2 regions of the Thalassotalea sediminis genome follow, and region 1 is predicted to be linked to the other one. Evidence: predicted binding sites of a transcription regulator. Region 1 holds the regulator's gene; the other holds the start of a gene.
What was found. Region 1 encodes NrdR, which represses ribonucleotide reductase genes. Its sites were predicted from a motif close to AAACACNANATNTNGTGTTT; they were not measured.
Positions count from the first base shown of each region.

Region 2: nrdA (class 1a ribonucleoside-diphosphate reductase subunit alpha) is a predicted target of NrdR. The motif match lies at 9,350-9,369, and genes of this name have one in related genera.

Region 1 is NZ_AP027361.1:651,381-668,139, forward strand. Features, by position in the region: gene QUE09_RS02960 (EF-hand domain-containing protein) at 1-2, opposite strand, end outside; gene QUE09_RS02965 (TonB-dependent receptor plug domain-containing protein) at 392-3,157, shown strand; gene QUE09_RS02970 (alpha/beta fold hydrolase) at 3,543-4,985, shown strand; gene QUE09_RS02975 (ABC transporter ATP-binding protein) at 4,995-5,741, shown strand; gene QUE09_RS02980 (ABC transporter permease) at 5,738-6,901, shown strand; gene QUE09_RS02985 (RNA polymerase sigma factor) at 6,919-7,509, shown strand; gene QUE09_RS02990 (hypothetical protein) at 7,509-8,141, shown strand; gene glyA (serine hydroxymethyltransferase) at 8,460-9,716, shown strand; gene nrdR (transcriptional regulator NrdR) at 9,904-10,359, shown strand; gene ribD (bifunctional diaminohydroxyphosphoribosylaminopyrimidine deaminase/5-amino-6-(5-phosphoribosylamino)uracil reductase RibD) at 10,361-11,497, shown strand; gene QUE09_RS03010 (riboflavin synthase) at 11,513-12,175, shown strand; gene ribBA (bifunctional 3,4-dihydroxy-2-butanone-4-phosphate synthase/GTP cyclohydrolase II) at 12,185-13,294, shown strand; gene QUE09_RS03020 (TIGR02285 family protein) at 13,309-14,196, opposite strand; gene QUE09_RS03025 (amidase) at 14,287-15,825, opposite strand; gene dxs (1-deoxy-D-xylulose-5-phosphate synthase) at 16,124-16,759, opposite strand, start outside.
Region 2 is NZ_AP027361.1:1,794,019-1,810,777, reverse strand. Features, by position in the region: gene rpsA (30S ribosomal protein S1) at 1-522, opposite strand, end outside; gene cmk ((d)CMP kinase) at 631-1,326, opposite strand; gene aroA (3-phosphoshikimate 1-carboxyvinyltransferase) at 1,560-2,840, opposite strand; gene serC (3-phosphoserine/phosphohydroxythreonine transaminase) at 2,841-3,926, opposite strand; gene gyrA (DNA topoisomerase (ATP-hydrolyzing) subunit A) at 4,010-6,724, opposite strand; gene QUE09_RS08230 (Mpo1 family 2-hydroxy fatty acid dioxygenase) at 7,010-7,546, opposite strand; gene ubiG (bifunctional 2-polyprenyl-6-hydroxyphenol methylase/3-demethylubiquinol 3-O-methyltransferase UbiG) at 7,687-8,400, shown strand; gene gph (phosphoglycolate phosphatase) at 8,397-9,056, shown strand; gene nrdA (class 1a ribonucleoside-diphosphate reductase subunit alpha) at 9,445-11,718, shown strand; gene nrdB (class Ia ribonucleoside-diphosphate reductase subunit beta) at 11,828-12,958, shown strand; gene yfaE (class I ribonucleotide reductase maintenance protein YfaE) at 13,013-13,282, shown strand; gene QUE09_RS08200 (diguanylate cyclase) at 13,535-14,881, opposite strand; gene QUE09_RS08195 (response regulator) at 14,957-16,759, opposite strand, start outside.

The DNA of each region.
Region 1 (16,759 bases):
ATCAGTTGTCCTCAAACTAGATTACATCTATTTAAACTTTATCTTTAAATCAAAGTGATGTGAATGTTTATTTTTTATTTTTTTCTTGTTCAGAACACTACTGTTTGAATATTGCACACTTTACAGCTCACCTGATGTGTAGTGCAGATTTTATATACAGGGAAAATTAAAAAACATGTAAAAAAAGGTTTAGTTTTTAACATGTTTCATCGCAAAGAGTTTTCAAAAATTTTAATGAAATCCACTTATAAATCATCGAGATAATAAAATTGTATACAAAGCGCTTGATCAGTAAATAGATTTAGCCTAACCTAGGATCCAATATATTGTATACAATATATTGATTTGGTGTAATTCATCCGAGTAAAATAATAAAAATTAAGGTCATAACATGTTTGGGATTAACAACATAAAAAGTCGACAAATTCGACTTAACAACAAAAAAATAACGAAGGTTCAAAAAATTTCTTTAGTTGCGGCAGCAATTATTCCGCTTTGTACGGGATCATACTCAGCAATGGCTGAAGAGGCTTCAACGGATGAAAAAGTTGAACGTATTGAAGTTACAGGGTCGCGTATCAAACGTATTGCATTTGAAGCAGCGAGTCCTGTCATTACAATTACTGCAGCAGATATGGAGGCATCCGGATTTTCAACCGTTAGTGATGTATTAAGAAATTCGTCTTTAAATAGCTTTGGTTCATTTGGTGGTGATTCAAATAACGGTTGGAGCTCACAAGCTGAGATTTCTCTAAAAGGAACAGACGCTCGTCAATCACTTGTATTAATTGATGGTGTCAGATTAACTAAATCGCCAATCACTGGCGGCAGCGCCAACTTAAATATGATTCCAACAGCCGCTATTGAAAGGATAGATATTCTTACTGATGGTGCTTCTGCGGTCTATGGTTCTGACGCCGTTGCTGGTGTGATTAATATTGTTTTGAAAAAAGAATTTAGTGGCTTAGAAATGTCTGCTAAATATGAATTTCCTGATAGTGTAACGGGTCAAGACTCTGAGAAATTTACCCTAACGGGTGGGTTGAGTGGTGAAAGAGGCTCAATGGTATTTTCATGGGAACACTATGAAGAAGATGAGCTATTAATGTCTGACCTTGATTACGCCACCGCACAATTAGTTGAAGAAGGAGCAGATCCGCAGTACTTGGATAATTGGTGGGGGTTAAGCAGTACTGGGCGAACAATACAGCAGTGGAGTAATGGTTGGAATGACGAACCTTTAAACTTACAGGGTAATTGTGATGTCTATAACGGTAAAGGTTCTGGTCAGTTCATTGGTCAATTATCTAAGTTAAGTGATGCTGATGACTCTGTTTGTGCTTATGACTACACAACTGCAGCGCAAGAACTACCATCTACTCGTCGTGATGCAATGATGACAAATATGACGTACGAACTTACTGACGATATTCGTCTTGTTGCTCGTGGTATGTGGATGAACCAACAGACTAAAGATGTCTCTGCTGGAGTACCTGCATGGTTTCCTGTTGATATTGCATTACCTGGTAGAACAATTACCACTAGCACAGGTGAAACACTTGATTTATCGCCGGTAGAAGAAGGTGGCTGGTTTGGCTATCGTATGAATACTCTAGGTGATCGCGAAGCTGAACATAATGATACGACGCTTGATTTAGTCGTGGGACTGGAAGGTGAATTAGGTGAAATTACTTGGGACTTAAGTGCAAATTATGCGAGATATGATGCGTTTACTTGGGGCAGCAACTACGCCAGTACTGCGCAGCTTACTGATTCGGTCGGATATATGGATGCTGATGGAAATTGGAGCGGGTGGGATCCGCGAGACCCCGATTCTTTACCGCCAGCTTCGGTAAGAGCTAACTTCGATAAACGTCGAGTTTCAACGCAAAATAGTTTGCGTGGTGGTGTACAATTTGACGTAATGGATTTGCCTGGTGGTACATGGTCTGCTTACGTTGGAGCATCTCATTTGAGAGAAACCTATTATTCTAAAATCGATGGCCAAGCTGAAGCAGGTAATGTTGCCGGCGGAAATGGTGGTAGTGGCGGTATTGGCTCAAGAACGGCTTCCGCTGTGTTTGTTGAGTCTGTTTTTCCTATCTTTAAAAACCTTGAGGTAAATATAGCTGCCCGTCACGATGATTATAGTGATTTTGGTACTACAACTAATCCACAAGTGTCTATTAGTTATCGCCCTACAGAAAACTTATTGATTAGAGGTTCAGCAGGTACAGGGTTCCAAGCACCATTATTAACAGATTTATACTCGGATAATATTCGAGGCTACCGCGACAATGAAGTCAATTTTATTGGCTGTTATAACCAAGGTATTTCATTGGAAGATTGTAATCTAGTTGATGAATATTGGGCGACACAGGGTGGTAATAAAAATCTTAAAGCTGAAGAAAGTGAAAACACCAATATTGGTGTAGTGTGGCAGTTTGCCGAGCATTGGCAAGTAAAAGCCGATATGTGGACGTTAGATACGGAAAATCGTGTAACGACTATTTCACCCAGCGTTATACAGTTAATGCAAATTCAGACATGGATGGCTGAAGGAGGCAGTGTACCTATTTCGTCTAAATTACCAGGCGTAGACATTTTATTGCGAGGCAACAGTGATATTCTTGAAATATTCACACCAAATACTAATGCTGGTTTACGTGAAATTTCAGGTATAGACGCTGCGTTAAATGGCCGTGTTGAAACGCAAGTTGGAGCATTCGATATAGACCTAAATTGGTCACACATGCGCAAGTATAGAACTAGCTTCATTAGCGAAGAAGGTACTGTCGCTTTAGGTGATGATGAGCTTGGTGATGTTGGTCGCCCGCAGGATCGAGTCAATATGTCTTTAACATGGACATATAACGATCATTCACTCAATCTGTATTCTTATTATATTGCCTCTCAAAAAGACACATTTACAAACGATGAAGGCGAGACTGAAGTGTTTGATGCGTTAGCGTCTTTTACAGGGCATAACTTAACCTATACCTATTTTACGCCTTGGCATGGAAAACTAGCATTAGGTGTTTTGAATCTAACAGAAGAAGATACACCTCGTCGTAGCCTACGTCCTAGAGAGCCTTATAAGTCTTTGTACGATATTCGAGGTCGAGTGTTTACGTTAAGTTACACACAATCTTTTTAACTAACAAAAGGTTTTGAGAGCTAAACGAGCTCCCCTATTGTTTGTTTACTCTCATATTTGAAAAGCCGCAATCTCCCTGCGGCTTTTCTTCCATCAAATTAGCCTTAATTATGATTAGGTAAACTGACCATTACGCTAAACGTTAGTGCTGGTTAGTTGAAGTTTCGAAAATACAGTACAACGTCGCGTTATAACACGTTGTTGTGCTTCAATGTTCAGTACAATACTTTTGAATCGTTCACTGTCATTAAATTTTAGCTAGCCTTGCTACAAAAAGTTCGTCTATAAACCCATTTTTATTCACATTGTTAATTTTTTTACATTTTTTGTAATAAATCACTTAAGTGTGAGACTAACCATTTAAGATTTTAGAAGGAAGGATAAAATGACAGCACCTTGGAAATGTATTGCAGCGATAAGTTTAGTAGGTATATCTAGCTTATCTAAGGCAAGTGATCATCAACTAACATTGAATGATTGCCATCTGGAGGGTATTAAGCAACAAGTGCAATGTGGCAAACTTGAAGTACCTGAAAACTATAAACAACAAAAGGGTAAAAAAATATCGATCAATTTTGCTGTACTGCCTGCAATTGATAATAGCCAAAATAATGAACCGTTAATGTTTTTAGCTGGCGGTCCTGGTCAAGCAGCAGTCAGTCTAGCGGGAGGAATATATAAAGCTTTTAATGAAGTAAGAAAAACGCGAGATTTGATTTTAGTTGATCAGCGCGGCACTGGTGAGTCTAATCCCTTGCAGTGTAAAAATGCTGAAGAGCTTGATCCTTATACCAATTTGCCTTCTGATTTTTCGGTGGAGGAAATTAAAACGTGCTTATCGCAACTTGATGGCGACTTGTCACAATATACTTCTGAAAATGCCATAAGAGATTTTGACGCTGTTCGAGAGGCACTTGGTCATGAAAAAATTGCGATTTACGGTGGCTCATATGGCACACGAGCAGGCTTAGTGTATATGAGGATGTTTCCAGAATCGCTAACATCTGTGATATTAGATAGCGTTGGTCCAATAGAGGTACCGATTGGTCTGTTTGGGAAAAGTGCTGAGCGCTCATTTAATATGTTGCTCGAAAATTGCCAAACTGAAGACAGTTGCCAACAAGCATATCCAAACTTAGCAACAGAGTTTGAACAAGTGAAAAAAGCATTGGCGGAAGAGCCAGTTACGGTATCAATACCGCATCCACGATTAGGTACGCCGATAGCGATGAAAGTTGATGAGCAGAAATTTGTTTCTACAATATTTTCTCAGCTTTATTCTGTTGAAATGCGTTCACTTGTCCCCCTTATTATTCACCAAGCCTCAACAGGTAATTTTGCTCCACTGGCAGGCTCAACGGCTGCTGGCGATATTGGTGAGGGGATGTACATGGGATTAACGTTTAACATTTTGTGTAATGAGGATGTACCGAGAATAAGTGAGTCAAACTGGGAAGATGATGCTAAAAATACATTTAATGGTAGCATCGGCCAATATGGGTTGAAGTTAGCTTGCCCACTTTGGCCTAAATACAACGTTGATAGTGAGTTTTATCAACCAGTAACCGAAGACATTCCTACGTTGATTATTTCTGGCGATCTTGATCCTGTAACACCACCAAGTAATGCTGAATATTCAGATAGTACGCTACCAAACAGTAAACACATTGTTATGCCACATAGTTCGCACACCCCAGGTGTTCAGCCTTGTGCGATGGAAATGATAAATGAGTTTTTAAAGACACAAAATCCAAACGAACTTGATGACGCCTGCATTGCAGATATTCCACCAGAGTCGTTTATGACTAGTTTAAATGGCGGAGTATAAGGATATATTATGATTGAAGTACATGATTTACATAAAGCTTTTAAAACGAAAAAGCAGGTTGTTACTGCTTTAGATGGGCTATCTTTTCAAGCAAAAGATGGTGAAATCACTGGGATTTTAGGTCCAAATGGTGCAGGAAAAACAACGTGCTTACGAACACTCTATGGGTTACTTGCTGCTGATCAAGGATATGCAAAAATAGATGGTATAGCCGTAACTGAAAACCCTCTGGCTGCCCGCGCAAATTTAGGGATATTTCCAGATAAATTCGGTTTATATGAACGGTTAACTGCGTATGAACAAATTGACTATTTCGCTAGCTTACATGGTCTACATGGAGATAAGAAAAAACAAGCAATTGAGACCATACTGACAGACTTAGATATGCAAGATCTAGCGCATCGTAAATCAGCGGGTTTTTCGCAAGGGCAAAGAATGAAGGTCACATTAGCTCAAGCGTTAGTACATCAACCGCAAAACTTTGTATTGGATGAGCCAACACGAGGTTTAGATGTCATGAGTACCCGCGTGTTAAGAACTTACTTAAACAAATTTAAGGAAAAGGGCCATTGTATTTTGTTTTCTTCACATGTGATGCAAGAAGTTGCGGCACTTTGTGACCGTGTAGTTATCGTGGCGAATGGTAAATTAGCTGCACAGGGTACACCACAAGAATTGTGTGATTTAGCCGGTGAAACTCAATTAGAAGAAGCTTTTGTGAAACTTATTGGTTCAGACGAAGGAGTAGCGGCATGATCCAGTTTAAAGCATTACTTATTAAAGAGCTAAAAGAAGCGTTTCGTGATAAACGTGCCCTTATGGTTGCACTCAGCATGGGTTTATTAATGCCTGTTTTTATTATGGTCTTTTCAAAGTTCGCAATTAATGAAGCGGTAGATAACCCACCAATTTACGTAAAAGTTACTGGGGCTGAACATGCACCCAAGTTAATGAAGTCTTTACGCGATAGCAATATTCTGCCTTTCAGCGAAGTCCCAGAAGATAAGAAACGTCAATGGGACGAATATAATGTTGAGTTGATCATTCCTGCGAGCTTTGCTGAAGATCTTCTTGAAGGAAACCCTATCGATTTGACACTACGTGCTGACTATAGTGAAAAGTCATTGAATGCGCCTATCCGTCGGATTAAAGATGAAGTACGCGCACACTCGCTTAATATTGGTTATAAGCGATTATTAGTACGAGGTATCGATGTAAAACTATTACGTCCAATTAATTTACAGGAGCAAGATACGTCAGCGCCAACAAGTAATGCTGTTATTATTACGTTAATGCTTGGTTTATATTTGATGATGGGGGCTTTCGTTTCAGGTCAATCAATATCTGTCGACTCTAGCGCCGGTGAGCGCGAACGAAATGTATTAGAGTTGTTGCTTTGTCAACCTGTTGAAACCTATAAAATTGTATTAGCTAAGTTAATTTGTTCTAGTTTAATTGCAACAATTTCAGTAACGCTTATGTTGAGTTTAACAACCGTATCGGTGAGTTTTGTTGATTTAACGAAAATCGGAGCGACCTTTAGTTTAGACTTTACGACCTTTATCGCATTATTGATGTTATTGATACCACTTTGCTTTTTAGCATCATCATTACAACTATTTTTTGCCTTTCAAGCTAAATCTTTTAAAGAGGCACAATCTACAGTAGCAATGCTAATCATGGTGCCAGCGATGGTACCACTAGCCATGATGATGATGGATAGCAAACCAGCTTGGGTTGAATGGACACCCATATCAGCACAATCAATTTTAATGGAAGATTTGTTTAAAGGATTACCTGTTGATTGGAGTGCGTTGATTGTAAGTACGGCTGCTACAGTAGCGTTAACTGCTGCACTTGTTGTTGGCATGTCAAAGCGCTTGAAGTCAGAGAAAGTTATTATGTCTTTAAGTTAATTGAAGGTTGGTGATTTGTGAATAAATCGTTAGAATTACCGTCATTACAACGAGATCACCGTATAACGGTGACGACTGGGAAAACTAACGATTTGGATCTTCAAAAAATATTCACTGAATGGATGACGGAGCACGAAAAGCTGCTTCGTCATATTATTACCGGTTTTGAAGCAAAACCTGCTTTACAAGATGAGCTTTTTCAAGAGATTGCTCTGAATATTTGGCGAGCATTACCTAAATTTCGCCATGATTCAGCCGTGAAAACATTTGTTGCGCGTATCGCACATAATGTTTTGGCAACACATGTCGCCAAAGCTGTGCGTACTGTGAAAGCAGATCACGATCTTAGTGACATGCCACAAGATGTTGAACAAGATCATCAACAACCAACACCATACCAATCTCTGGATCAACAGCAACGACAACGCAAACTAGCGCAGGCTATTCGTCAGTTAAAATTAGAACAACAGCAAGTGATAACGTTGGCATTGGAAGGTATGAGTTATCAAGAAGTTGCCGATGTACTGTCTATTACCACAAATTTAGTAGGTGTACGGTTGCAACGCGCGAAAGCAGCACTTAGTGAGTTGCTAGGGGCAGAAAAATAATGACTGCAAATAATTCAGAACCTCATAAAGATAAAGACATGAATAAAGATACGAGTCTTGATACATCGCTAATTGATGAACAATGGCAAGCGTTAACTCAAGATTGGCAACAGCAGCCCACAGTAAAAACGGATATTCAAAAGCTATTAAAAAAAACTAAACGTAGAACGAGAGAAGCCAAATATATATTTGTAGCGAATGTTGTTGCAACGGTAGGACTCATAATAAGTGCACTATACGGCACATTTGTTGAAGATTCTTGGGAAAGACCTTTACTGGGTTATTTATGGGGAAGTGCAGTACTATCGATTATTTTTTGTTATTACGAATTGAAAATTCGATTAACAACATGGAAGCAAATTAATGATAGCCCTGAACAGGCGATTCAAAATGCCATTAAGGGGCATCAGTCATCACTTAGCTATATTCGGTTAACTAAGTGGTCGTGTTTACCTTTTGGTATATTAGCGAACTTCTTTGTGTATGAATCTGCGATAAATGCTGAAAAATCGCCACTAACAGGTTTAATGTTAATCAACGTTTTTATATTTATAATGTGGGGGATCACTCATTGGTTTGGTGTAAAACGTAAAAAAGAATTAAAAACACTACTTGCAAGAAATCAAAATTAATAACTATTATTACGCTATAAATTCATATTAAATTCGGATTGTCACTTAAATTTCTGAATTTAATGTGTTGTTCTTTGTTTTTTTATTCGATATATTACCTCGAAAGCGGGTTTGATCTCGCATCCGAAAACTTTTACCGCATATTGCACTTTGGGCAATCGATATATTTCATTAAAAAATGAAATAACTGCATGAGGTTTTTGCGTATACATTAGCGCATGATTCAGGCAAAATATGCGGCAATTAAACTTAGACAAACCGTCCAGCTAATGTCTCGTATTGTACAGGGCAATAAAGCTGAGAACTTGAGGTATAAACATGCTTACTCGTGATATGAATATTGCCGATTTTGACGCTGAATTATGGCAGTCAATGACTGACGAAACCATTCGTCAAGAAGAGCACATCGAACTCATTGCTTCTGAAAACTACTGTAGTCCTCGTGTGCTAGAAGCCCAAGGTTCGCAGTTGACAAACAAATATGCTGAAGGTTATCCCGGTAAGCGTTACTACGGTGGTTGTGAATTTGTTGATAAAGCCGAAGCGTTAGCTATTGAAAGAGCCAAAGAATTATTTGGTGCTGACTATGCAAACGTGCAACCACATGCAGGCTCACAAGCTAATGCGGCAGTTTTTCAAGCGTTAGTTTCACCAGGCGGAAAAGTATTAGGTATGAGCCTTGCTCATGGTGGTCACTTAACTCATGGTTCGCATGTAAACTTCTCTGGTAAATCGTACGAAGCATTTCAATATGGTTTAGATCCTGAAACCGGTGATATTGATTACGTAGAAATGGAACGTTTAGCACAAGAGCATAAGCCAGAAATGATCATTGGTGGTTTTTCTGCATTCTCTGGCGTTGTTGATTGGGCGCGTATGCGTAAAATTGCCGATAGCGTTGGCGCTTATTTTATGGTTGATATGGCGCACGTCGCTGGTTTAATTGCGGCAGGGCTATACCCTAACCCAGTACCCCATGCACATGTAGTGACAACAACAACGCATAAAACATTAGCTGGTCCTCGTGGCGGCCTTATTGTTTCTGGTTGTGGCGATGAAGACGTTTATAAAAAGTTAAACTCTGCTGTTTTTCCTGGTGGTCAAGGTGGTCCATTGATGCATGTTATCGCTGCAAAAGCGGTTGCATTTAAAGAAGCATTACAGCCAGAGTTTAAAGTATATCAGCAACAAGTGCTTGATAATGCAAAAGCAATGGTTGAGGTATTACAAGAACGCGGTTATAAAGTTGTATCAAATGGCACAGAAAACCATTTGTTATTACTTGATTTGATCGACAAAGATATCACGGGTAAAGATGCTGACGCTGCGCTTGGTCGTGCACATATTACAGTCAATAAAAACTCTGTACCTAACGATCCACGTTCACCTTTTGTTACATCAGGATTGCGTTTAGGTACACCTGCGATAACGCGTCGTGGATTCGGTATCGAAGAAACGAAAGCATTAACTGGTTGGATATGTGATATCCTTGACGATATCAACAATGAAGCAACCATTGCTGCCGTTCAGGAAAAAGTAAAAGAAGTTTGTGCTCGGTTACCGGTTTACGCATAACTTGTTAGCAGGTGACATTTATAGTGGTTTTCGCTTCGGTAGTTAAATGAAGTTAACCACTATCTTTCTGAATGTTATTGTTTACAAAAGCCCAAAGGAAACTTTGGGCTTTTTTATTATTTGTCAGTTACTTCATTCTTAAATTCCTTTAAAATAACCTACTATTAAACTCTCATTGGGAACAACCATGTATTGTCCATTTTGCACGGCGACTGAAACAAAGGTGATCGATTCACGCCTTGTCGCTGACGGACATCAAATTAGGCGTCGCCGTGAATGTATTGCGTGTTTAGAGCGCTTTACTACTTTTGAAATGGCAGAGCTTGTTATGCCGCGTATTATTAAACGTGACGGTTCGAGAGAGCCTTATCATGAAGAAAAGCTTCGTTCTGGTTTAATGCGCGCTTTGGAAAAGCGCCCGGTAAGCGTAGAGCAAACAGAAAAAGCCATTAATCGATTAAAATCCAAATTACGTGCAACAGGCGAACGAGAAGTATCGAGTGAAATGTTAGGTAATTTAATTATGGAACAACTTAAAAAACTCGATAAAGTTGCTTATGTACGCTTTGCCTCGGTATATCGTTCTTTTGAAGACATTCGGGAGTTTGGCGAAGAAATCGCTCGACTAGGTGATGACAATTAATATGACTAAGACCTTTTCGCAAGCAGACTATCGCTATATGACGAGAGCAATCGTGCTCGCTAAAAAGGGGGTATACACAACGTCACCTAATCCCCGTGTTGGTTGTGTAATCGTTAAGGATGATGAAGTTGTTGGTGAAGGTTGGCATCAACAAGCAGGCCATGCGCATGCTGAGGTAAATGCGTTGGCACAAGCAGGAGAAATGGCAAAAGGCGCTACCGCGTATGTAACACTAGAGCCGTGTTCTCATTTCGGCAGAACACCACCTTGCGCGCAAGGTTTAATTAAGGCAGGTGTGACGAAAGTGATTGCAGCGATGGTCGATCCAAACCCGCAAGTGTCAGGTAATGGCCTTGCTATGCTGGCGCAAGCGGGGATAGAAACCTTACAAGGTTTACTGGAGACTGATGCCAAGGCACTCAACGTAGGTTTTATTTCTTTAATGACAAAAGGGCGACCCTATGTGCGTTGTAAGTTAGCAGCAAGTCTTGATGGAAAAACCGCTATGGCTTCAGGTGAGAGTCAATGGATAACCTCACAAGCTGCGCGTAGCGATGTTCAGAGACTTAGAGCTCAAAGTTGTGCTGTTGTCAGTGGTGCTGACTCTATTTTACATGATAATGCTCGTATGACGGTAAGATGGGCAGAATTAGGCAGTTTGAAACATCAATACCAAGAGAAAGATGTGCGACAACCGGTACGCGTGATCATTGACTCAAAAAACCGTTTATCGCCAGCGTTGGCAATTTTTAGTATCGAAGCACCAATTGTCATTTTAACGACTCAACTTGAAAACAGCCACCAATGGCCTCATTTTGTTGAACATATTATCTTGCCGAAATCACAATGTGGTCAATATGTTGATCTTGATGCAGCATTAAAAGCCCTTGCTGAAAAAGGGCTGAATGACATACTCGTTGAATCAGGTATGCAACTCGCTGGGGCGTTTATTGAGCAAGGTCTTGTTGATGAACTGGTACTATATCAAGCACCTAAGTTGCTTGGTCATGCAGGTAAAGGACTCGTTAATTTTCCTCATGTCGACACGTTAAAACAAGCAAAATCGTTAGTTATTAAAGACGTTGCCATGGTGGGGCACGATATTAAAATCGTGGCGAATTTTAACCGTGAAACCTAGAATTAGAGAAATAAAATGTTTACTGGAATTATTGAAGCGATAGGCACGATTAAGCAATTACAGGTGAGTGCACAAGGCGCTCGTATTGTAATAGATACTGGTGCATTAGACATGGCTGATGTAAAGCTCGGAGATTCTATTGCCACCAACGGCATTTGCTTAACAGTAATTGCTTTTGACGCGAAAAGCTTTAGCGCTGACGTATCGACTGAAACATTATCACGAACTGGGTTTGCACACTATCAAGTTAATCAACGTGTTAATTTAGAAAAAGCGATGTTACCAACGACACGGTTTGGTGGACACATTGTTTCTGGACATGTTGATGCCGTAGCAAAGATTGAAAGTATCAATGACACTGGTAATAGCACAGATTATTGGCTAGAAATGTCGGAAGAAATTGCCCCCTATATTGCTGAAAAAGGGTCTATTACGATTGATGGTGTAAGTTTAACCGTAAACGCGCTTGAAGCGAACAAATTTAGGTTAACAATTGTTCCTCATACAGCGGAGCAAACTATTATGCCAAACTACCGCCAGGGAAGTTATGTCAATGTTGAAGTTGATGTAATGGCACGTTATATCGAACGCTTGTTGTTAAAACAAAACAGCAATCAAACAAATGCATCTGGCGTGACTGAATCTCTATTGCGTCAAAGTGGTTTTATTAAAAATTAAGAGGCTGTCATGAACTTAAATACTCCTCAGGAGCTAATTGACGATATTAAACAGGGTAAAATGGTTATCCTTATGGATGATGAAGATCGCGAGAATGAAGGCGATTTCATCATGGCAGCGGAGCTTGTCACACCTGAAGCGATTAATTTTATGGCAACACATGGCCGTGGATTAATTTGCATGCCGATGACAATTGAACGTTGTAAAAAATTAAACCTGCCATTAATGGTTAGTAAAAATGACGCACAATTCTCAACCAATTTTACTGTTTCAATTGAAGCGGCCGAAGGTGTTACGACCGGTATCTCAGCTGCAGATCGTGCAAAAACAGTTTTAGCCGCAGTTTCCAAGGATGCTAATCAACATTCAATTGTTCAACCAGGTCATATCTTTCCATTAATGGCAAAAGATGGTGGTGTGCTTAATAGAGCCGGCCATACCGAAGCTGGCGTAGACCTTGCTCGGTTGGCTGGATTAGAGCCCGCATCTGTGATTGTTGAGATATTAAATGAAGACGGCACCATGGCGCGCCGTCCAGATTTAGAAATTATTGCTGAACGTCATGGTATTAAAATGGGCACAATTGCAGATCTTATTGAATATCGCAATGCTAACGAAACAACAATCGAGCGTGTTTCCCAGTGCAAGTTACCAACAGCGTTCGGTGAATTTGATTTGACAGTGTTTAAAGACACGATAGATGGACAAGCTCATTTCGCTTTAACAAAGGGAGAAATAGAGCATGATAAACCAACGTTAGTGCGAGTTCATTTGGAAAATACCTTTAGAGATTTGTTGTTTAGTCAACGAGAAAGTGTTGCAAAATGGCCAATTGGCGATGCCCTTAAACGTATTGGCAGTGAAGGTGGTGTTTTAGTGTTGCTCGGTAAGCATGAATCGCCGGATGAACTTATTGCCCAAGTACAAAAGTATGCCAAACTTGATGCAGGAGAAGAGGTAAAAGAAGTTCAGCGTCATATCGGTTCGAGAAATGTTGGTGTAGGTTCACAAATTTTAGCTAATTTGGGCGTGGGTAAAATGCGCTTATTGAGCTCGCAAGTTAAGTATCACTCATTGTCGGGTTTTGGCTTAGAGGTTGTTGAATATATTAATGAGTAACGCAACCTAACACGTTATTTATCGAATTCGCCTTCAGTTGTTTTAGTGACGAGTGAAGGCGTTTTTTTATCGTTAAGATAATGGTCTAAATAATAGGTTTTCAATGCGTCTTTATCATTCCGTTCATACCAACGCAATCGTGACGGCAAATAGTTTTCAGAAGTTGCTTCTTGTACTAATAACCGATCAATGGCATTGATAACGTCTTTCCCCCATGGACTGTCTGAACATGCAAAATGAACCGATAAATACTTAAGCGATGATATTTCTTTTATCGCGATGCTTTGGCTATTAAGTGACAAACCTAGTTGATGTTTTGAATAATTGATCACAGGTGGATATTCGATTAACGCATCAAAACGACGACGAAAAAACATGCGGACTAAACTATTGTAATTGTTTTGTCGCAATATATTTGTATTCGTTTGATTTTTTTGAATAATATCATTGATTATCTGTGGATACCGTTGCGTTGCAATACCGAGTTTTATTTTCTCATTTTTAAGTAGCCTAGTCAGTGAAATTGACGCTTGCAGAGAAAAACTAGGAAAGTCGTCTTTATGATAAATAAGTTGGTGCGGTAATAAAAAGCTATTTACTTTCGATAATATTGCTGGGGTATTAGCGAGTGCAGACGCTGAACAAACCTTGGTTTTTTTTGCAAATTCCGCCAATAACCGTTGGGTATTCATCACCACTTTTTTATGATGGTAGTGTGGCATTTTCGCGGTGATATTGTTAAGGATTACGTCATAAATCCCTTGTCCTTTATCTGGACCATGCAATATATAAAATGGTGGCCAGTCTAACACTCGCCAAATAATGGTTTCCTTTGCCTCTGAGTTGGCACTTGTGATGAATAGTATTATCCCTAAAATCCAACTTTTTACTATTAAATTCAATGTGCTCTAATCATAACAATTTCGTTAGGGAAGATAACCATAAGCTATCAAAGCTTATGGTTATGTACAATCAATTGTTTTAAATGTATTTTACTTACCTAATTTAGGCGAGCGTCTATGTTGGGTTGCTTGCTCATAGCTATAGGCGGCTTCGATGAGTTTACCTTCTTGAAGAAATCCACCAATAAAAGAGATACCAACAGGTAAATGCTTAACAAACCCCATAGGAACAGTAATATGAGGGTATCCAGCTATTGCCGGAGCACTTGATGCTGCGCCAAGGTAATGATCACCATTTACATGGTCTATTTTCCATGCAGGGCCTGTTGTGGGGGCAATAAGTAAGTCAACTTTATGCTGTGTGAGTAATTTGTCAATGCCGTTTTCTTGTGTCGCTTTTTTTGCTGCTGACAGCGCTGTTAAATAGGCATTTTCAGATAAATTACCTTTTGCTTCGGCCATCTGCATAATTTCCTGCGCAAAGTGAGGCATGACTTTATCCGCGTGTTTTTGATTAAATTCAATAATTGCTTTCAGTGATTTAGGTATGTCATTGGTAGTGTTAGTTAAATACTTATTTAAATCCGCTTTAAACTCATAAAGTAAAATCTCAAACTCATTGCCACCCCAGTCACTCTTGTTGTCAAATGTGAGATCATCAACGATGGTAGCTCCCTGTGCTGCTAAATCCTTTAGCGCTTGTTCAAAGGTTTCGTCTAGCTGCTTATGGTAGCCCATTAGGTTTCTAACTACACCGATACGCTTTCCTGCAAGCCCATCTTTTTTAAGGTGTTTAACATAGTCTATTTTAGACGCAACTGGTTTAGGATCTTGATTATCAACGTCAACCATAACACTAAGCATAATAACGGCATCTGTTACCGTTTGTGCCATAGGGCCTGCAGTATCTTGGCTGTGAGCAATAGGAATGATGCCGCTACGGCTGATCGTACCTAATGTAGGTTTTATACCAACAATACCATTGATTGCAGAAGGGCAGGTAACTGAGCCGTCTGTTTCAGTGCCTACGGCTAAAACAGCAAAGTCAGCGGCAATTGCAACGCCTGAGCCTGAGCTCGAACCGCATGGACTTGCTGTTACGTCATGTGCATTTTTTGTTTGACCATACAGGCTACTCCAACCACTAGATGAAGACGTAGATCGAAAGTTTGCCCATTCACTCAAATTCGTTTTACCGAGAATAATGGCACCTGCCTTTATTAACTGATCGACTAGATGCGCATTGTTTTTAGGAAAATTATTGGCAAGGGCAAGAGAACCCGCGCTATTTGACATGTTATCTGTTGTATCAATATTGTCTTTTAATAAGATAGGAATTCCATGTAGCGGTCCTGTTAAGCCCTGTTTTTCGTAAGCTTTATCTAATGCTTTAGCACGTTCTATTGCGTGTGAATTAATTTGCGAAACTGAGTTTAAATTTACCCCTTGCTGATCGAAGTGTTTAATTCGTTCAAGGTAATTTTTGACCAACTGCTCACTTGATAATGAACCTTGCTCAAATTTCTGATGAATAGTCTCGATTTTTGATTGAACAGGTTGCACTTCTTTTGCCTGTACTGCGAGCAATAAATGACAGGTAAAAAAGACGATAAATATGAATATACGCATTATTTTTCTCTATTGTTTTTGTTTTTTATAACGTGTGTATTAGCGTATTGTCTAGTTATTTACTCAGTTAATACAAAAAACTCTGTAAATGTGGCAATGAGAAGACACATTTCATGCACTGTTGTTAGAAATAGCGTTTAAATATTAAGAGGCAAATGAATATCAAGCTCAATAACGATTATTAATCGTACTGCGCCTTAATATTAAGTATGTGGTAATAGTGATAAGTAGCGAATTTGGGGCTAAAAACTAATGGCTGAACAGCGATGCACAGCCATTATTATGTAATGATTAGCAGTTATTTATTAAACGTTGTTATTTTTTCAATAATACCTGCTGCATCTAATCCGAGTTCTTGATGAATTTCCGCTTGCGTACCGTGTTTAATAAATTGATCAGGTAAACCAATATTTAAAATACTAACGTTTGCTCGTTTACTGAGCAAATATTCATTAATGCCTGAGCCAGCCCCTCCTGAAATAGCGTTATCTTCAACCGTCACGATAATGTCGTGTTGTTGCGCCATATCATCTAACATTTTATTATCAAGGGGCTTTACAAAACGCATATCGACAAGTGTGGCGTTAAAATGTGTAGCTGCTTTTTCTGATTCTACCAACATAGTGCCAAAATTAACTATCGCTATTTTTTCGCCTTGCTTAATGAGCTTTGCTTTACCTATCTCAATAGTTTCTGTTAAATCTGGTAGTTCAACACCGATAGCATTCCCTCTTGGATATCTAACTGCAGTAGGTTGTTGTGCTTTATAGCCGGTTGTAAGCATCAATTGACATTCTCGTTCGTCCGATGGTGCCATGATAACTAAATTTGGAATACAGCGCATAAAGCTAAGATCAAACGCACCTTGGTGTGTTGGCCCATCTGCGCCAACAATGCCAGCTCTATCAATGGCAAAGAGCACAGGTAAATTTTG
Region 2 (16,759 bases), 1.1 Mb from region 1:
AATAACAGCACGACGAGAAACAACAACGTTATTACGCTTTTGATCAAGCTTAATAACTTTAAATTCTAAATCTTTACCTTCAAGGTGAGCAGTGTCGCGAACAGGGCGAACATCAACTAATGAACCCGGTAAGAAAGCACGAATGTTGCTAACTTCAACCGTGAAACCACCTTTAACTTTACCGTTGATAACACCGATAACAGTTTCTTTTTCTTCGTAAGCTTTTTCAAGAACTTGCCAAGCTTCGTGACGTTTTGCTTTTTCACGAGAAAGTATCGTTTCACCGAAACCATCATCAGTTGCATCTAATGCAACATCAACTTCATCGCCAACATTAATTTCAACTTCACCAGCGGTGTTTTTAAATTGGTCGATTGAAATTACAGATTCAGATTTTAAACCAGCATCAACTAGAACGTTATCTTTGTTGATAGCTACCACAGTTCCTTTGATAATAGAACCTGGGCGTGTTTCGATTTCTTTTAAACTTTCTTCAAAAAGTTGTGCAAAATTTTCAGTCATAATAGGTATATGAACTCTATGATTTATCCAATCCACATTCGTGTGTCATGGGGTTATTAAAAACGCCTAAAGCTTCCTTACTTTTGGCAACCTCGTCAAAACTTACGATTAAAGTTCTGATGATTGCGTTAGCTTTTCATTGGTAAATGAAAGAATTTTATCGACCACCTGCTCTATAGAAAGCTCAGTAGAATCAATAACTAACGCACCCTCTGCTGACACAAGCGGTGCAATTGAGCGGTTCTTATCTCGCTCATCACGCTGACGTATGTCATCCAAAAGGCGCCCGATTTTAACATCATAGCCCTTGTCTTTCAACTGATTATATCTACGATGTGCACGTTCTTCAGCGCTCGCTGTTAAAAAAACTTTTACAGGGGCATCGATAAACACAACTGTCCCCATATCACGGCCATCTGCAACAAGGCCTGGACTAACGCGAAATGCTCTTTGTCTTCTTAACAATGCTTCACGTACTCTTGGAAACGCTGCGACTTTAGACGCTAGCGCACCAATTTCTTCTGTGCGAATAGTATCGGTAACGTCTTCGCCTTCAAGGATTACCTTACTCTTACCTTCACTGCTGATAGTAAACTGTACATCTAAATGCGCTGCTATCGGAATAAGGGCTTCTTCATCACTTACATCTAAATGATGATATTGCGTCGCAACAGCTAAAACACGGTAAATAGCGCCACTATCTAAAAGGTGCCATCCTAACTGTTCTGCGACTAATCGTGCAGCAGTACCTTTACCAGCACCACTAGGGCCATCTATTGTGATCACTGGAATGTTTTCCTGCATACATTTTTCTCCTAATGTCGAAAATCGGCGAAATTATACGAGATTTAATTCTTAAAATCGCGTAAAAATTTAATAAATTATTTTATCGCTTTATAGACAACATGTTTGTAAAAATCGTTCAACATTATGCACTTTGAAAAAACAAAGTATTATGCAGGCTCGATACGGCGAGCAAAGGGCCTGCATTTATTAGTAAATTTAACTTGATAAAGTAATGGAAAAACTCAACGACCTTAACAAGAGACTTCTGCTAATTTCGTAAAGTAATCAGGGAATGTTTTAGCGGTACATTTAGGATCGTTAATAGTCACTGGTGTATCGCTCAATGCAACAAGAGAAAAACACATCGCTACACGATGATCATTATAGGTATCTATTTCCGCATGCTTTAATACACTGGGCGGAGTAATGCTAATGTAGTCCTCCCCCTCAATAACCTCTGCACCCACTTTTTTCAATTCCGTTGCCATAGCAACTAAACGATCTGTTTCTTTTACGCGCCAGTTGTAAATGTTACGAATCGTTGTAACACCTTGTGCAAATAACGCAGTAGTAGCAATCGTCATCGCAGCATCCGGAATATGATTCATATCCATATCAACCGCAAAAAGTGGCTTACCTTTGACAGTTATAGATTCATCATGCCAAATGACTTCTGCCCCCATTTTTTCAAGTACATCCGCAAAATGCTTATCACCTTGTACACTCAATTTACCAACACCGTGAACTGTAACTTCACCACCTTTTATTGCGCCGGCCGCTAAAAAGTATGATGCTGACGACGCATCGCCTTCAACCATATACTTTTCTACAGCGGAATAACGTTGCTTGCCTGTAATGGTAAATGATTGGTAATCATTATTTTGAACATCAACGCCAAACCTACGCATAATATCAAGGGTTATATCAATATATGGTTTAGAGACAAGTTCACCTTCAATAATAATAGTCGTATCAGTATTTAATAAAGGCGCTATCATCAGGATTGCCGTTAAAAACTGGCTAGAAATTGAGCCATCTATTTTTACGATATCACCTGTTAGTGCTTTACCCTTAATTTTTACGGGTGGATAATCCTTACTTTCTAAATACTCTATATCAGCATTTAGCTGTGACAATGCATCCACTAAATGGCCTATAGGTCTTTCCTTCATTCGCGGTTCACCCGTCAAAACGAATTCTCCGTTGCTTGCTGCCAACGCTGCACAAAGCGGTCGCATTGCCGTTCCAGCATTCCCGAGGTATAACTCAACGGGTTCATTCGTATTAAAAAAGCCACCGTTACCAACAATCGTACATTCTGTGCCACAACCACTTAACGTATAATTGACACCTAATAAGGAAAGTGCGTTAAGCATATGTTTAATGTCATCACTTACCAGTAAGTTAGTTATTTTTGTTTCACCGTCTGCCAATGCAGCAATTAACAAAGCACGATTAGATAAGCTTTTTGAACCTGGCAAGAACACCTCGCCATGTATTTTACCGATGGGTTCTATCGTTAATTGCTCCACTTATTGATTCCTCTCTTCAAACGATTGCATAAATTCAATTAATTTCTCAACACCTTCGATCGGCATTGCATTATAAATACTGGCACGCATGCCCCCAACTAAACGGTGACCTTTAAGCGCTACCAAACCTTGCTCTTTAGCTTCTGATAAAAATTTATCATTTAACGACTCATCTGCTAACCAAAAGGGAACATTCATTCGACTTCTAAACTCGGGATCTATCGTATTCTTGTAAAAAGTGCTGTTATCAACGTAGTCATAAATAAGCTTAGCTTTACGTTTATTAACATTTTCAATTGCTGAAACACCACCGACACTTTTTAACCACTCAAAAACTAAGCCCGCAAGATACCACGCATATGTTGGTGGCGTATTATACATAGAGTCATTTTCGGCTGATGTGGTGTAGTTCAAAATACAAGGAGTATTAATACGTGCATTACCAAGTAAATCTTCTCTGACAATAACAATAGTTAAACCAGATGGACCAATATTTTTTTGCGCACCCGCATAAATAAGCGCAAATTTATTAACGTCGATATCATGCGATAAAATTGTTGATGACATATCTGCCACAATAGGCACATCGCCAAATTTAGGGATATCAAACATTTCGATTCCATCAACAGTTTCATTCGGACAGTAATGTAGATATGCAGCATCAGGTGACACTTGCCATTGCTCAAAGGGTTTAACAACTTTTCGGCCATTAAGTTCGTCAACAACATTTTGCTGGCGGATATTACCAAAGTTCTGCGCTTCCTTCGCTGCAGCTTTAGACCATGAACCAGAGACTATATACTCAGCATGACCATTTTCTGGCAGTAAATTCAGCGGGATCGCTGAAAATTGACCGCGTCCTCCACCATGACAAAACAACACTCGGTAATTAACAGGAATATTCATCAGTTGTCGTAAATCAGCTTCAGCTTTAGCAGCCAAAGCCATGAATTCTTTACTACGATGGCTCAGCTCCATGACAGAGCACCCTGTATTTTGCCAATTAATAAATTCTTGTTGTGCTTTACTCATTACCTTGGTTGGTAACATTGCTGGTCCGGCACAAAAGTTGTAGACCACTGACATGCTGTTAATTACCTTATATTAAAAATTTATCAAAAAAATAGGCGGTTATATAACCGCCTATTACTACGCTTTTTTAGCGGTGATTATTCGTCATCACCTTTTTCGAGACTTTCAGAGCTTTGCTCTGTATCAGGATCTGGTGAACTTTCTGATGTTGATTCTGCTTTTTCAGCTTCCTCATCGGAACCTTCAATAAGCATTTCAACATCTTCAACTTCGTCAATACGTTGCAGAGCAACAACTTGCTCTTCGTCTGTTGTTCTAATAATACGAACACCTTGAGTATTACGGCCGATCACACTCACTTCATTAACGCGTGTTCTAACCAGCGTACCATTGTTGGTAATCAACATAATTTCATCGGCGTCTTCTACTTGAACCGCACCAACAACTTTACCATTACGTTCACTTACCTTAATTGAGACAACACCTTTGGTTGCCCTACTTTTAGCTGGGTACTCGTTCAAGTCAGTACGTTTACCATAACCATTCTCTGTGATCGTTAACACCGGACCATCATTCTTAGGTACAATAAGTGAAACAACACGTTGATCACCTTCTAGCTTAATACCTCGTACACCTGTTGCCGTGCGCCCCATTGCTCTTAAGGCTTGCATTGGTTCACCTGACTCTGGATCCATTTTAACTTCACCAGTTTCACTATCACGTGCAAGTTCATTAAAGCGAACAACCTTACCTTCATCAGAGAACAGCATGATATCGTTTGTGCCGTCTGTAATATCCACACCAATTAATGTGTCATCATCACGCAAGTTTAAGGCAATAATACCGTTTGCACGCTGATTTGAGTAAGCAGTTAAAGGTGTTTTCTTCACGGTACCTGAAGCCGTAGCCATCACGATATATTTACCTTCTTCGTATTCACGCACAGGTAAAATTGCAGTAATTCGCTCATCGTTTTCAAGTGGTAATAAGTTCACAATTGGACGACCACGTGCAGTGCGACTTGCCAGTGGCAATTGATAAACTTTCAACCAGTACAATTTACCGCGGTTAGAGAAACACAAAATAGTATCGTGAGTATTAGCAACAAGTAATCGTTCAATGAAGTCTTCATCTTTCATCTTCGTTGCTGATTTACCCTTACCACCACGACGTTGTGCTTGATAATCAGTTAATGCCTGGTATTTCACATAACCTTCGCTAGACAAGGTTACAACGACATCTTCTTCATTAATCAAATCTTCTAATGACAAGTCATGCGAAGCATTAGTAATTTCAGTTCTTCGCTCATCACCGAAATCATTACGGATAACTTCAAGTTCTTCTTTTATCACTTCCATCAAACGTGATGGATTTTCTAAAATGTGCAACAATTCTGCAATTAAGTCTAATAACTCTTTGTACTCACTTAGAATCTTATCGTGCTCTAAGCCCGTTAACTTATGTAGACGAAGATCTAGAATTGCTTGAGCTTGTTGATCAGTTAAAAAGTATTGGTTATCTCTAATACCAAATTCGTCTTCTAACCATTCAGGACGAGCCGCATCGGTACCTGCTCGAGCAAGTAATTCACCAACGTTACCTAATGCCCAACCTTTAGACATTAGCTTCTCTTCAGCTTCTTTTCTTGAAGGAGAGGTTTTAATTAGCTCAATAATTTCATCAATATTCGCTAAGGCAATGGAAAGGCCTTCTAAGATATGCGCGCGTTCACGAGCTTTTCTCAATTCGAAAATCGTACGACGAGTAACAACCTCTCTTCGATGAAGTACAAACGCTTCTAGCATCTCTTTAATGTTAAAGAGTTTTGGTTGTCCATCGATTAATGCAACCATGTTTAAACCAAACGAGACTTGCATTTGCGTAAGTTTGTATAAGTTATTTAATACAACCTCACCTACTTCGCCACGTTTAACTTCAATAACCATACGCATGCCGTCTTTATCTGACTCATCACGTAAGGCTGAAATACCTTCTAAACGTTTTTCTTTAACCAGCTCAGCCATCTTTTCAATTAAACGTGCTTTGTTTACTTGATAAGGTAGCTCATGTACAACAATTGTTTCTTTACCCGACTTTTCGTCTACTTCGATTTCAGCACGGGCACGAATATTAATTTTACCACGGCCTGTTTTATATGCTTCTACAATACCTGCACGACCACTAATAATACCGGCAGTAGGGAAATCTGGCCCTGGAATATATTCGATCAATTCATCGATGGTAATCTCTTCATTTTCTATTAATGCTAAGCAACCATTAATAACTTCTGTAAGATTGTGCGGCGGAATATTTGTCGCCATACCAACGGCGATACCGGATGTACCATTTACCAATAAATTGGGTATGCGAGTAGGCATAACGGCTGGAATAATTTCCGTACCATCATAGTTAGGTACAAAATCAACCGTTTCTTTATCTAAATCAGCTAATATAGTGTGCGAAATTTTCGCCATACGGATTTCCGTATAACGCATCGCTGCTGCGGAGTCACCATCAACGGAACCGAAGTTTCCTTGGCCATCCACTAGCATATAACGCAATGAAAATGGTTGAGCCATACGTACGATAGTATCATAAACAGCGGTATCACCATGTGGGTGATATTTACCGATTACATCACCAACCACACGTGCTGATTTTTTATAAGGCTTGTTGAAGTCATTGCCCAATACATTCATCGCATAAAGTACGCGTCGATGCACGGGTTTCAAACCATCTCTAACATCCGGAAGTGCACGCCCTACGATAACGCTCATAGCGTAATCTAAGTAAGAACTTTTAAGCTCATCCTCGATATTGACTGGAAGTAATTCTTTTGCCAGATCGGTCATAAATTGACAGTATCCCTAAATGTATTTTTGGAAATTATTATTTTATAAAGGCGATAGTTATTCGCTAGTAATTAGCGGACAGTATACGGCCATATAACCTGACATTTTGCTCTGGTTAACGCCGTATTTCAAGTGATTATTTTAATTGAATGAGAATTAAGTTAACTTTCTGAAAAATATACTGATCTCAAAATTTTCTTCTGACTATAATTTAACCATTACCGTAAAACGGTATTTTCGCTTAACCAACGCGGTTTAATATTTAAACAGCGCTAGCGTTTAACATTAACTACTGGCCCTCTTTTCTTCAAATTGCGTTCTTTTTACTAACGCTTGCTCTGTTACTTTCTTATTTAACTGCGCTAGCCCTCCACAAGCAAAATAAAGCTCAGCTAAAAGAAATAATGGACCAATTAATAATTGATTTAAATCATCGATAAAAGCAGGCTTTGCTTTTTCAAAGCCATGACCAATAAATTGAAATATCCAACCAACAGTAAACGCAGCTAAAGCAACTAGCCATTTATTATCAATAGAAGACAACATTAATGCGCTATAAATCAATGGGCCAAATAATAGCAATGCCAATACTGCAAGTTGTGGTGAGAGTATAATGTAATAACATAAGATCACCAGTGATATCACCATCATAAGGTTTACATGGAAAGTGAGCTCAGTTAACGTGACGGTAAAACCAAGTGATGAGATCATAAGTGCAACAGCCCAAATAATAAGTGGGATGCCAATAAAGTGTGTCCAAATATTTTTATGGTTTAAATGTACACTTTTATACGTAGAAAGTTGTTCCGTTAATGATTTCATCTCATCACCTTTTTATTATACATATGTACTAAATTATAGATGACGTTCAACTACGTCAACTAACGACATTAATTTTTACTGCCGATTTAATGTAGATTAGTTTAAAATAGGCCGCCTAACATGGATAAGAAATCGATACTATGACCAATGCTGTAAATGTAAATGAAGATGAAATTGCTAAATTCGAAAAAGTAGCGCAATTTTGGTGGGATCTCGAAGGTGACTTTAAACCTTTACATCAAATAAACCCCGTGAGACGTCAATTTATCATTCAACATGCACAAGATATTTATAGTAAGAAAATTATCGATGTTGGTTGCGGTGGCGGTATTTTAGCAGAAAGCCTTGCTAAGTTAGGAGCAGAAGTAACAGGAATAGACATGGGAGAAGAACCATTAAATGTTGCCAAGCTTCATGCGCTAGAATCAGGCGTTAACGTACAATACATAAAAAGTACTGCCGAGCAACATGCAGCAAATAATATCGCACAATATGACATTGTTACTTGCATGGAAATGCTCGAACATGTGCCAGATCCGGCTTCAGTTATAGCCGCTTGTGCCCAACTGGTTAAGCCAGGTGGTTTTGTATTTTTTTCAACATTAAACAAAACAACAAAAGCTTACCTTTTAGCAATTTTAGCAGCCGAAAAGCTTTTAAAAATAGTCCCAGAAGGAACACATGAGCATGATAAATTTATTCGTCCCTCAACGTTAATTGGCTGGGCAGAAGAAAATGGCTTGAAATGTATCGATGCTGCCGGTATTCATTACAACCCAATTACTGAAAATCATAAATTAATCAACTCTCTCGACGTAAATTATATTCTGTGTTGTCAAAAGGAACTGGCATGAAGAACGAATCATTCAAAGGTGTGCTTTTCGATTTAGATGGTACCCTACTAGATACTGCAAATGACTTAGGTGCAGCATTAAACCATGTGTTAGCACAACACGAACTGCCATCCATTGAACGTTCAACATATAGACCTATAGCGTCTGATGGAGCACAAGGTTTATTGAATTTAGGGTTTGGTGAAAAACTGTCACAATTCGACTTTCAAGCGTTACGTCAAATGTTTCTCGGATACTATGAAGCGAATATTGCGCGAGAAACCTGCTTGTATCCTGAAGTGAAAGAAATGTTGCAATCTCTTAATGAGCAAAGTATTCCGTGGGGTATCGTAACCAATAAACCGGAATACTTAACAACAATGCTACTGCCTAATTTTTCAGAATTTGATCACTGTAAAGTAATGGTTGGTGGAGATAGCTTAGCTGAGAGAAAGCCACACCCTTTACCATTACAGCACGCTGCAAAGCAGTTAGCCGTTGCACCTGAAGATTGTTTATATGTTGGCGATGCGCTGCGTGACATTCAGGCTGGTAATGCTGCAAATATGACGACTGTCGTTGCACAATGGGGATACATTAAATCACAAGATAACACAAAAGATTGGCAAGCAGACTTCATCAATCAATCTCCTATTGAAATCTTATCGATTATATAACAACCAACCTGTTTAAGATTAAAGCAAATAATATAACTTATTGTATTTTAAAGACTAATATCTCTATATTACTAAATGTAATATAGAGATAACTATAAAACCTAAAATAAATCTATTAGCTAAAAAAAAACAAAAATAATGATTGCCTTTTACAATCAAGCAAATCAATTACTCTTACTAAGTTAGTTGTTACTAACAAAAGAATTTGTCAATATTTCCATGGTAAATTTATGGTTTTTTTTATGCTTGCAATGAAGGTCAAACCTCATTATCTTGTGATCAGTTAAGTATTCACCCCCTAGATATTGTGTATTGAGTTTTTTCGAGACACTAGGGTGAACAAACAATCTACAAAATTAAAAAAACAAAACACATATACAGGTTTTTCATGAACAACAACCTTTTTGTCACCAAGCGCAACGGTAAGAAAGAACCCATCGATTTAGAGAAGATTCATCAGGTAATTGCCTGGGCCGCAGAAGATTTAGAAAATGTCTCTGTTTCTCAAGTCGAATTAAAGTCTCATATACAGTTTTACGATGGTATAAAAACTGAGGATATTCATGAAACCATAATCAAGTCTGCTGCTGATTTAATTTCTGAAGAATCTCCAGATTATCAATATTTAGCTGCTCGACTAGCGATATTTCACCTCCGTAAGAAAGCCTATGGTCAATTTGAGCCACCGAAACTTTACGATCATGTTGTAAAATTAGTTGAATCGGGTCGTTACGATCAGCATATTCTTGCCGATTACACCGCCGCAGAATTTGAAGCGATGGAACAATTCATTGACCATCGTCGCGATATGAACTTTAGCTATGCCGCGGTAAAGCAACTTGAAGGTAAATACTTAGTTCAAAACCGTGTAACGGGTGAAATCTATGAAAGCGCACAATTTCTATATGTACTAGTTGCAGCTTGTTTATTCGCAAAATATCCCGCTGAGACAAGACTAAGTTACATCGAAGGTTTCTATAACGCGATTTCGATGTTCAAAATTTCATTACCAACTCCCATTATGGCAGGTGTTCGCACCCCTACTCGTCAGTTTTCATCATGTGTACTTATCGAGTGTGATGATAGTTTAGATTCAATCAATGCTTCTTCAAGTGCTATTGTAAAATACGTTTCACAACGCGCCGGCATTGGTATTAACGCGGGTAAAATTCGCGCATTAGGCAGTGCAATAAGAAACGGTGAAGCGTTCCATACCGGTTGTATTCCATTTTACAAACACTTCCAAACAGCTGTTAAAAGTTGTTCTCAAGGTGGTGTGCGAGGTGGTGCTGCGACGCTATTCTATCCACTGTGGCATTTAGAAGTAGAAAGTTTACTGGTATTAAAAAATAACCGTGGTGTCGATGAGAACCGCGTTCGTCACTTAGATTATGGTGTTCAATTTAATAAACTAATGTATCAACGCCTGATCAAAGGTGAATATATAACTTTATTCAGCCCGAGCGATGTGCCTGGTTTATACGATGCGTTCTTTGAAGATCAAGATGAGTTTGAAGCGCTTTATGTAAAATATGAAGCTGATGAAACAATCCGTAAAAAACGTATTCAAGCAATCGAATTGTTTAGTTTATTTGCTCAGGAACGTGCAAGTACTGGCCGTATATACTTACAAAACGTTGATCACTGTAATACTCACAGCCCATTTGATCCAAGCCAAGCACCTATTCGTCAAAGTAATTTGTGTTTAGAAATTGCATTACCAACAAAACCATTAAAAGAGATTAATGATCCAGACGGTGAAATAGCACTTTGTACGTTATCAGCTTTTAATTTGGGTGCCATTGAGAGCTTAGACGAACTAGAAGAGCTCGCAGAGCTTGCAGTAAGAGCTTTAGATAGCTTATTAGATTATCAAGATTATCCTGTACCTGCTGCATACAATGCGACCATGGGACGAAGAACGCTGGGTATCGGTGTAATTAACTATGCATATTACCTTGCGAAAAACGGTGTGTATTACTCAAACGGTAGTGCAAATAACTTAACACACCGCACTTTTGAAGCTATCCAATATTACCTGTTGCAAGCTTCTAATAAGCTGGCACAAGAGCAAGGCGCATGCCCCAAGTTTAACGAGACACGTTTAGCCCAAGGTATTTTACCTGTCGATACTTACAAAAAAGAAATCGATAATATTACCGCTGAGCCACTCCATTTAGATTGGGAAACATTACGCGAAAACATTAAACAACATGGTGTGAGAAACTCAACATTATCGGCATTAATGCCTTCAGAGACTTCTTCACAAATATCAAATGCTACAAATGGTATTGAACCACCGCGCGGTTTGATCAGTATTAAAGCTAGTAAAGATGGTATTTTGAAACAAGTAGTGCCTGAGTTTGCCACGCTTAAAGATAACTATGAGTTGCTTTGGAACATTCCAAATAACGACGGCTACCTTCAACTTGTTGGCATAATGCAGAAGTTCATCGATCAAACTATTTCTGCAAATACCAATTATGATCCGGCAAAATATGAAGGTGGTAAAGTACCAGTAAAACAAATCATTAAAGATATGCTGACTGCGTATAAACTAGGCGTAAAAACGCTTTATTACCACAATACAAGAGATGGAGCTGCCGATGGTCAAGTTGAAGCAGCAGACGAAGACTGCGAAGGCGGTGCTTGTAAAATATAAGACGCAGTTGCCACCATTATCGTGGCACATGATAATTTAAATTTTTCAGAAGAATTTAACGAAGCAGTTTACGACTAACAATGCTAAAAGCTGCTTCAAGGAGCGATAAATGACCTATAGTACCTTTAACCAAGTTCCCAATAACCCATTGCTAGAGCCAATGTTTCTTGGAAACAGTGTTAATGTTGCACGCTATGATCAGCAAAAATTTTCTGCCTTTGAAAAGCTTATAGAAAAGCAACTTTCTTTCTTTTGGCGCCCTGAAGAAATTGATGTTTCAAAAGATCGTGCTGATTGGCAAGGGTTAACCGACTCAGAAAAGCATATTTTCATTTCTAATTTGAAGTATCAAACACTACTAGATAGTGTTGCTGCCCGCTCTGTCAATGCCGTATTATTGCCAATTGTTTCGTTACCTGAATTAGAGACTTGGATAGAAACCTGGGCCTTTAGTGAAACTATTCACTCTCGCTCTTACACGCACATATTACGTAACTTATTCACCGACCCTAGTGAAGTGTTCGATGATATTGTTGTTAATCCAGCAATACTTAAGCGAGCAACAAGTATCGCAAAATATTTCGACGATGTTATTTTGACCACGCAACTTATGCAAGCGCAAGGTGAAGGGAGCTACGACGTTGAAGGTAAGCCATACGAAGTTAGTATGCGTAAGCTTAAAGAACGATTATTTTTAGCGATATGTTCCGTTAACGCCCTCGAAGCAATTCGCTTTTACGTAAGTTTTGCCTGTTCTTTTGCATTTGCTGAGCGTGAACTTTTAGAAGGTAATGCAAAAATCATTAAGCTCATTGCTCGTGATGAAGCATTACATTTAACAGGCACTCAGCATATATTAAATAACTGGTTTTCTGGAAAAGATGATCCAGAGATGAAAGAAATTGCACATGAATTAAAAAATGAAGGTTTACAGATCTTTTTAGATGTTGTTGAACAAGAAAAAGAATGGGCGCAATATTTATTTAAAGATGGTTCAATGATTGGTTTGAATGCACAAATATTGGATCAGTATATTGAATATATAAGTAACCAACGATTAGCTGCAATTGGTTACGATATGCCATTTAATATAAAAAGTAATCCATTACCGTGGATGAATGCTTATCTTGTTAGTGATAACGTTCAAGTTGCACCGCAAGAAACGGAAATATCAAGTTATTTAGTTGGTCAGGTTGATTCTTCCGTATCCAGTGATGACTTTGATGACTTTGACCTGTAAATATCATTTGTGTAATCACTGTTTAAAACAGTGATTACATGCCTTGCCTTTCACATGTCAGCATCAGCCACTAAAAAAGTAACCGCCAATAACCATCAGATCGACTTTCAAGATCAAGATAAAACGCTACTAAATTGTTTAGAAAAACACGACGTAGAAGTACACTACCATTGCAGAGATGGTTTTTGTGGTGCCTGTAGAGTTACCTTAAAAAAGGGGCAAGTTATGTACCCACAAGGTGAGCCACTTGCTTTTGTCGGTGACAATGAAATACTACCCTGCTGTTGTATTCCCGTAAGTAATATCGAAATAGAAATTGACTAGGGTCTTTTGAGATTAAATTTTGTTCGAACTAAACACTTTTTGTTCAAGGCGTGAGCAATGTCGCATGGTTATTCCATGTAAATTGCGAACAACGATGAAGAAATAGCGTTTAGCTGAACCCACAGGGCAGCGTTTTTTGTCATTTATACGTCGTTATTGCTTTTTCATGTGGAATAACCATATATTAATCGCACTGCCTTGTCTAAATACCAATAAACTGCTGCAAAAATAAACGCGAAAGATAAACAGACCCTAAAGCTTTTCACTTAAGTTTTTCACGATACCCTCAATCACCGTCTCAAGTTCTTTCTCCACAGGAGAAAATAATTCAGCATACTGCGCGTCATTTTGCGTATTAATTGCAACATCTAATGCTTTACAGTATTCAAATAGATTCATTGCACCAATGGAGCATGCCACACCTTTAAGCGTATGCACGAGTGATTTAAGCGACGCATAGTCTTTATCATTAATCGCGTTTGCAATATGTTGTTTATCTTGACCATGATCTTGATAAAACATGACGAGAATTTCTTCAAATAACGCATCATCTCCTAATACATTTTTTACACCAATACTGTAATTTATACCCGGATAAGCGTTACTATCGTCTGCGTTTACATCAGAGGTTACACTCGACATTAATTCACTTGCATCAATCGTCATATTATTTGTACTACCTTTAATATCTTCATCTAATATTGATTGGTTTCTGCCGCTTTGTTTTGCATTGTATAATGCATTATCAGCACGTCGCAATAACTGCTCAAAATTCATCACTTGCTCGTTTTGAGCGCTAATACCGATACTAACCGTAAGCGTAAATTCTTTCACACTCCCTTGATGATCAATCTTTATTGAATGTTTTTCTAAGGTAGTGCGGCAACGTTCACATGCTAGAAACGCTTCATCAATATCTGTTTCTGGCATACAAACCGCAAACTCTTCGCCACCTACACGCCCGATTACGTCATAGTCACGAAAACAATCTTTCATAATTTTAGCAAATTCTACTAAAGCAAGATCACCCGCTTCATGTCCATAGTTATCATTAATACGTTTAAAGTGATCAAGGTCAAACATAGCAATAGATACAGGTTGATTGCTTCTTTTTGCTTGACTAAGTGCGGCGCTGGTTAGGTCATTGAAGCTACCACGATTATTCAAACCGGTTAAGCTATCTGTTTTAGCTAGCAATTCTAGCTGCTTTGTTTTTTCCATAAAACGAAGTGAATTTCTAATGCGAGCTAATAGTACTCTAGGGATATAGGGTTTTGTTACGTAATCATCTGCCCCCATCTCTAATGCTGACACTATCGCTTCTTCTTGCCCTGATGCGGAAAGCATTATAACGGGTATATCTTTATAGGCTGCCGTTGATTTTAATAATTCAAGCAAAGATAACCCAGACATACCGGGCATATGCATATCTAGTAGAATCAAATCAACATTAATGTCCTCAAGTAATAACAATGCTTGTTCACCAGATTCTGCTGTTAAGACCTGATAACCAGATTCAGACAAATCAAAATCTAACAACATTAGACTATCTTTGGCATCGTCCACCGTTAAAATCGCATATTGACCGTCTTTATTCACATTTGATCCTATAGTTATGTACAATAACTTTTAAATTGAATAATACTACAACCCATAACATTGTCTAATATTAACTTATTTATCATTTACTTGTTTGCATAGTATTTCAAATTCATCGATTAAAGATTCGACATGCATATTAACTTTTTCAAGATTTTCATCTATTACTTCTGACTCAATAGCTTTTGCAAGGTTGCCAAGTTTATTCGCGCTTAAATTAAAACTACTGCCTTTAAGTTTGTGTGCTAGAGCTTGCACTTTATCTAAGTTTTGCTCTTTTATCGCTAAGTTTATCTCGTGAATTAATTGAGGTGCCTCAGACAAAAATAAATGAATCAATTTTTTAGCCAATTTAGTGTTGTGACGAACTCTTGCATAAAATTGCGTTTTGGCCCAAACCTCATCACCAAAATGTTCATCGTCGATTTGATTATGCGCTGTTTTATCCCCTTCGTTATTATTTTTCACGGTTTTACCGGTGTACCTTATTTGTTGGTCTTCAACACCTAACCAACGACATAATTTTTCTTGTAGCAAATCTGCATCAACGGGCTTTGCAGCGTAATCATTCATGCCCGCAGCTAAGCATTTTTCCATATCACCTTTCATTGCATTTGCGGTCATAGCAATAATCACAATCTCCCGATAATGGTCTCCAGCTTCTCCTTGTCTAATGGCGGCAGTAGTCTTATAGCCGTCTAAAACAGGCATTTGACAATCCATAATAATAAGTTCATATCGCGCATTATCAGGGCAGTTTTTTAATAAATCTAACGCTTCTTCACCATTTCCAGCTATATCTGCTGATAAATTTATATTTGATAACATTCCTTTAAGTACAACTTGATTAATACGGTTATCTTCAACCACCATTATTCTGGCTTGTCTAGGTTGGTTTACTTCAGGTGACATTCTATGCATACCAAGTAGTTGTGTTTGTGTGATGATTTTACTCTCTTTTAAACGGCTTCTATCATCCATAACAATTGCTAATACGTTAATTAAATCAGCGGTGGTTGCCGGCTTTGGAAAATACGCTGAAAATCCTAGCTGATTAAAATATGTGGCATCACCAAACTCATTCATTGATGTCATCATAATGAGCGGCACATCCTCACTTACTGGCTCTTGCTTTAACTTTTTACCGAGCATTGCGCCATCCATTTCGGGCATTTGACCATCAAGTATTGCCGCCGAAAAATCCCCTTTATCAGCATTCGCCACGATAGACAATGCTTCTTTTCCACTGGTCGCTTCAATGACAATAGCCCCCCATTGCTCTAACTGCCCTTTCAACACTTCTAAGTTCGTTTTATTGTCATCTACTATTAATATTTTTTTATCTGAAATATCGATATCAGGTACTACGATTTTTGATTTGTTACTTTTTGCTAGGCTAATATGAAAAGAAAATGTACTGCCTTTACCTTCAACACTTTGTACACTGACCTTTCCCCCCATTAATTCACACAATTGCTTTACAATTGCTAAGCCCAGACCAGTGCCGCCATATTTTCTTGTTGTAGATGCATCTACTTGCGTGAACGAGTCAAAAAGCGATGGTACTTTTGCAGGTGGAATACCAATACCAGTATCTTTAATATCACAATATAACATCAGCCCTTCGCCTTCCTCTTTAACAGAGGCACTAATGACAATCTCACCTTTGTTTGTAAACTTGATCGCATTACCGACTAAATTAGTTAAAATTTGTCGTAATCTACTCGGGTCACCTTTAACAACTGAATACTCTATATGCGTCAAATCAAGGATCAATTCAATGCACTTGTCCTCAGCCTTAAATGCCATGGATTCAGCGAATTCCCCTATTTGACTACGTAGATCAAAATCTACTAGCTCTAGCTCCAATTTACCCGC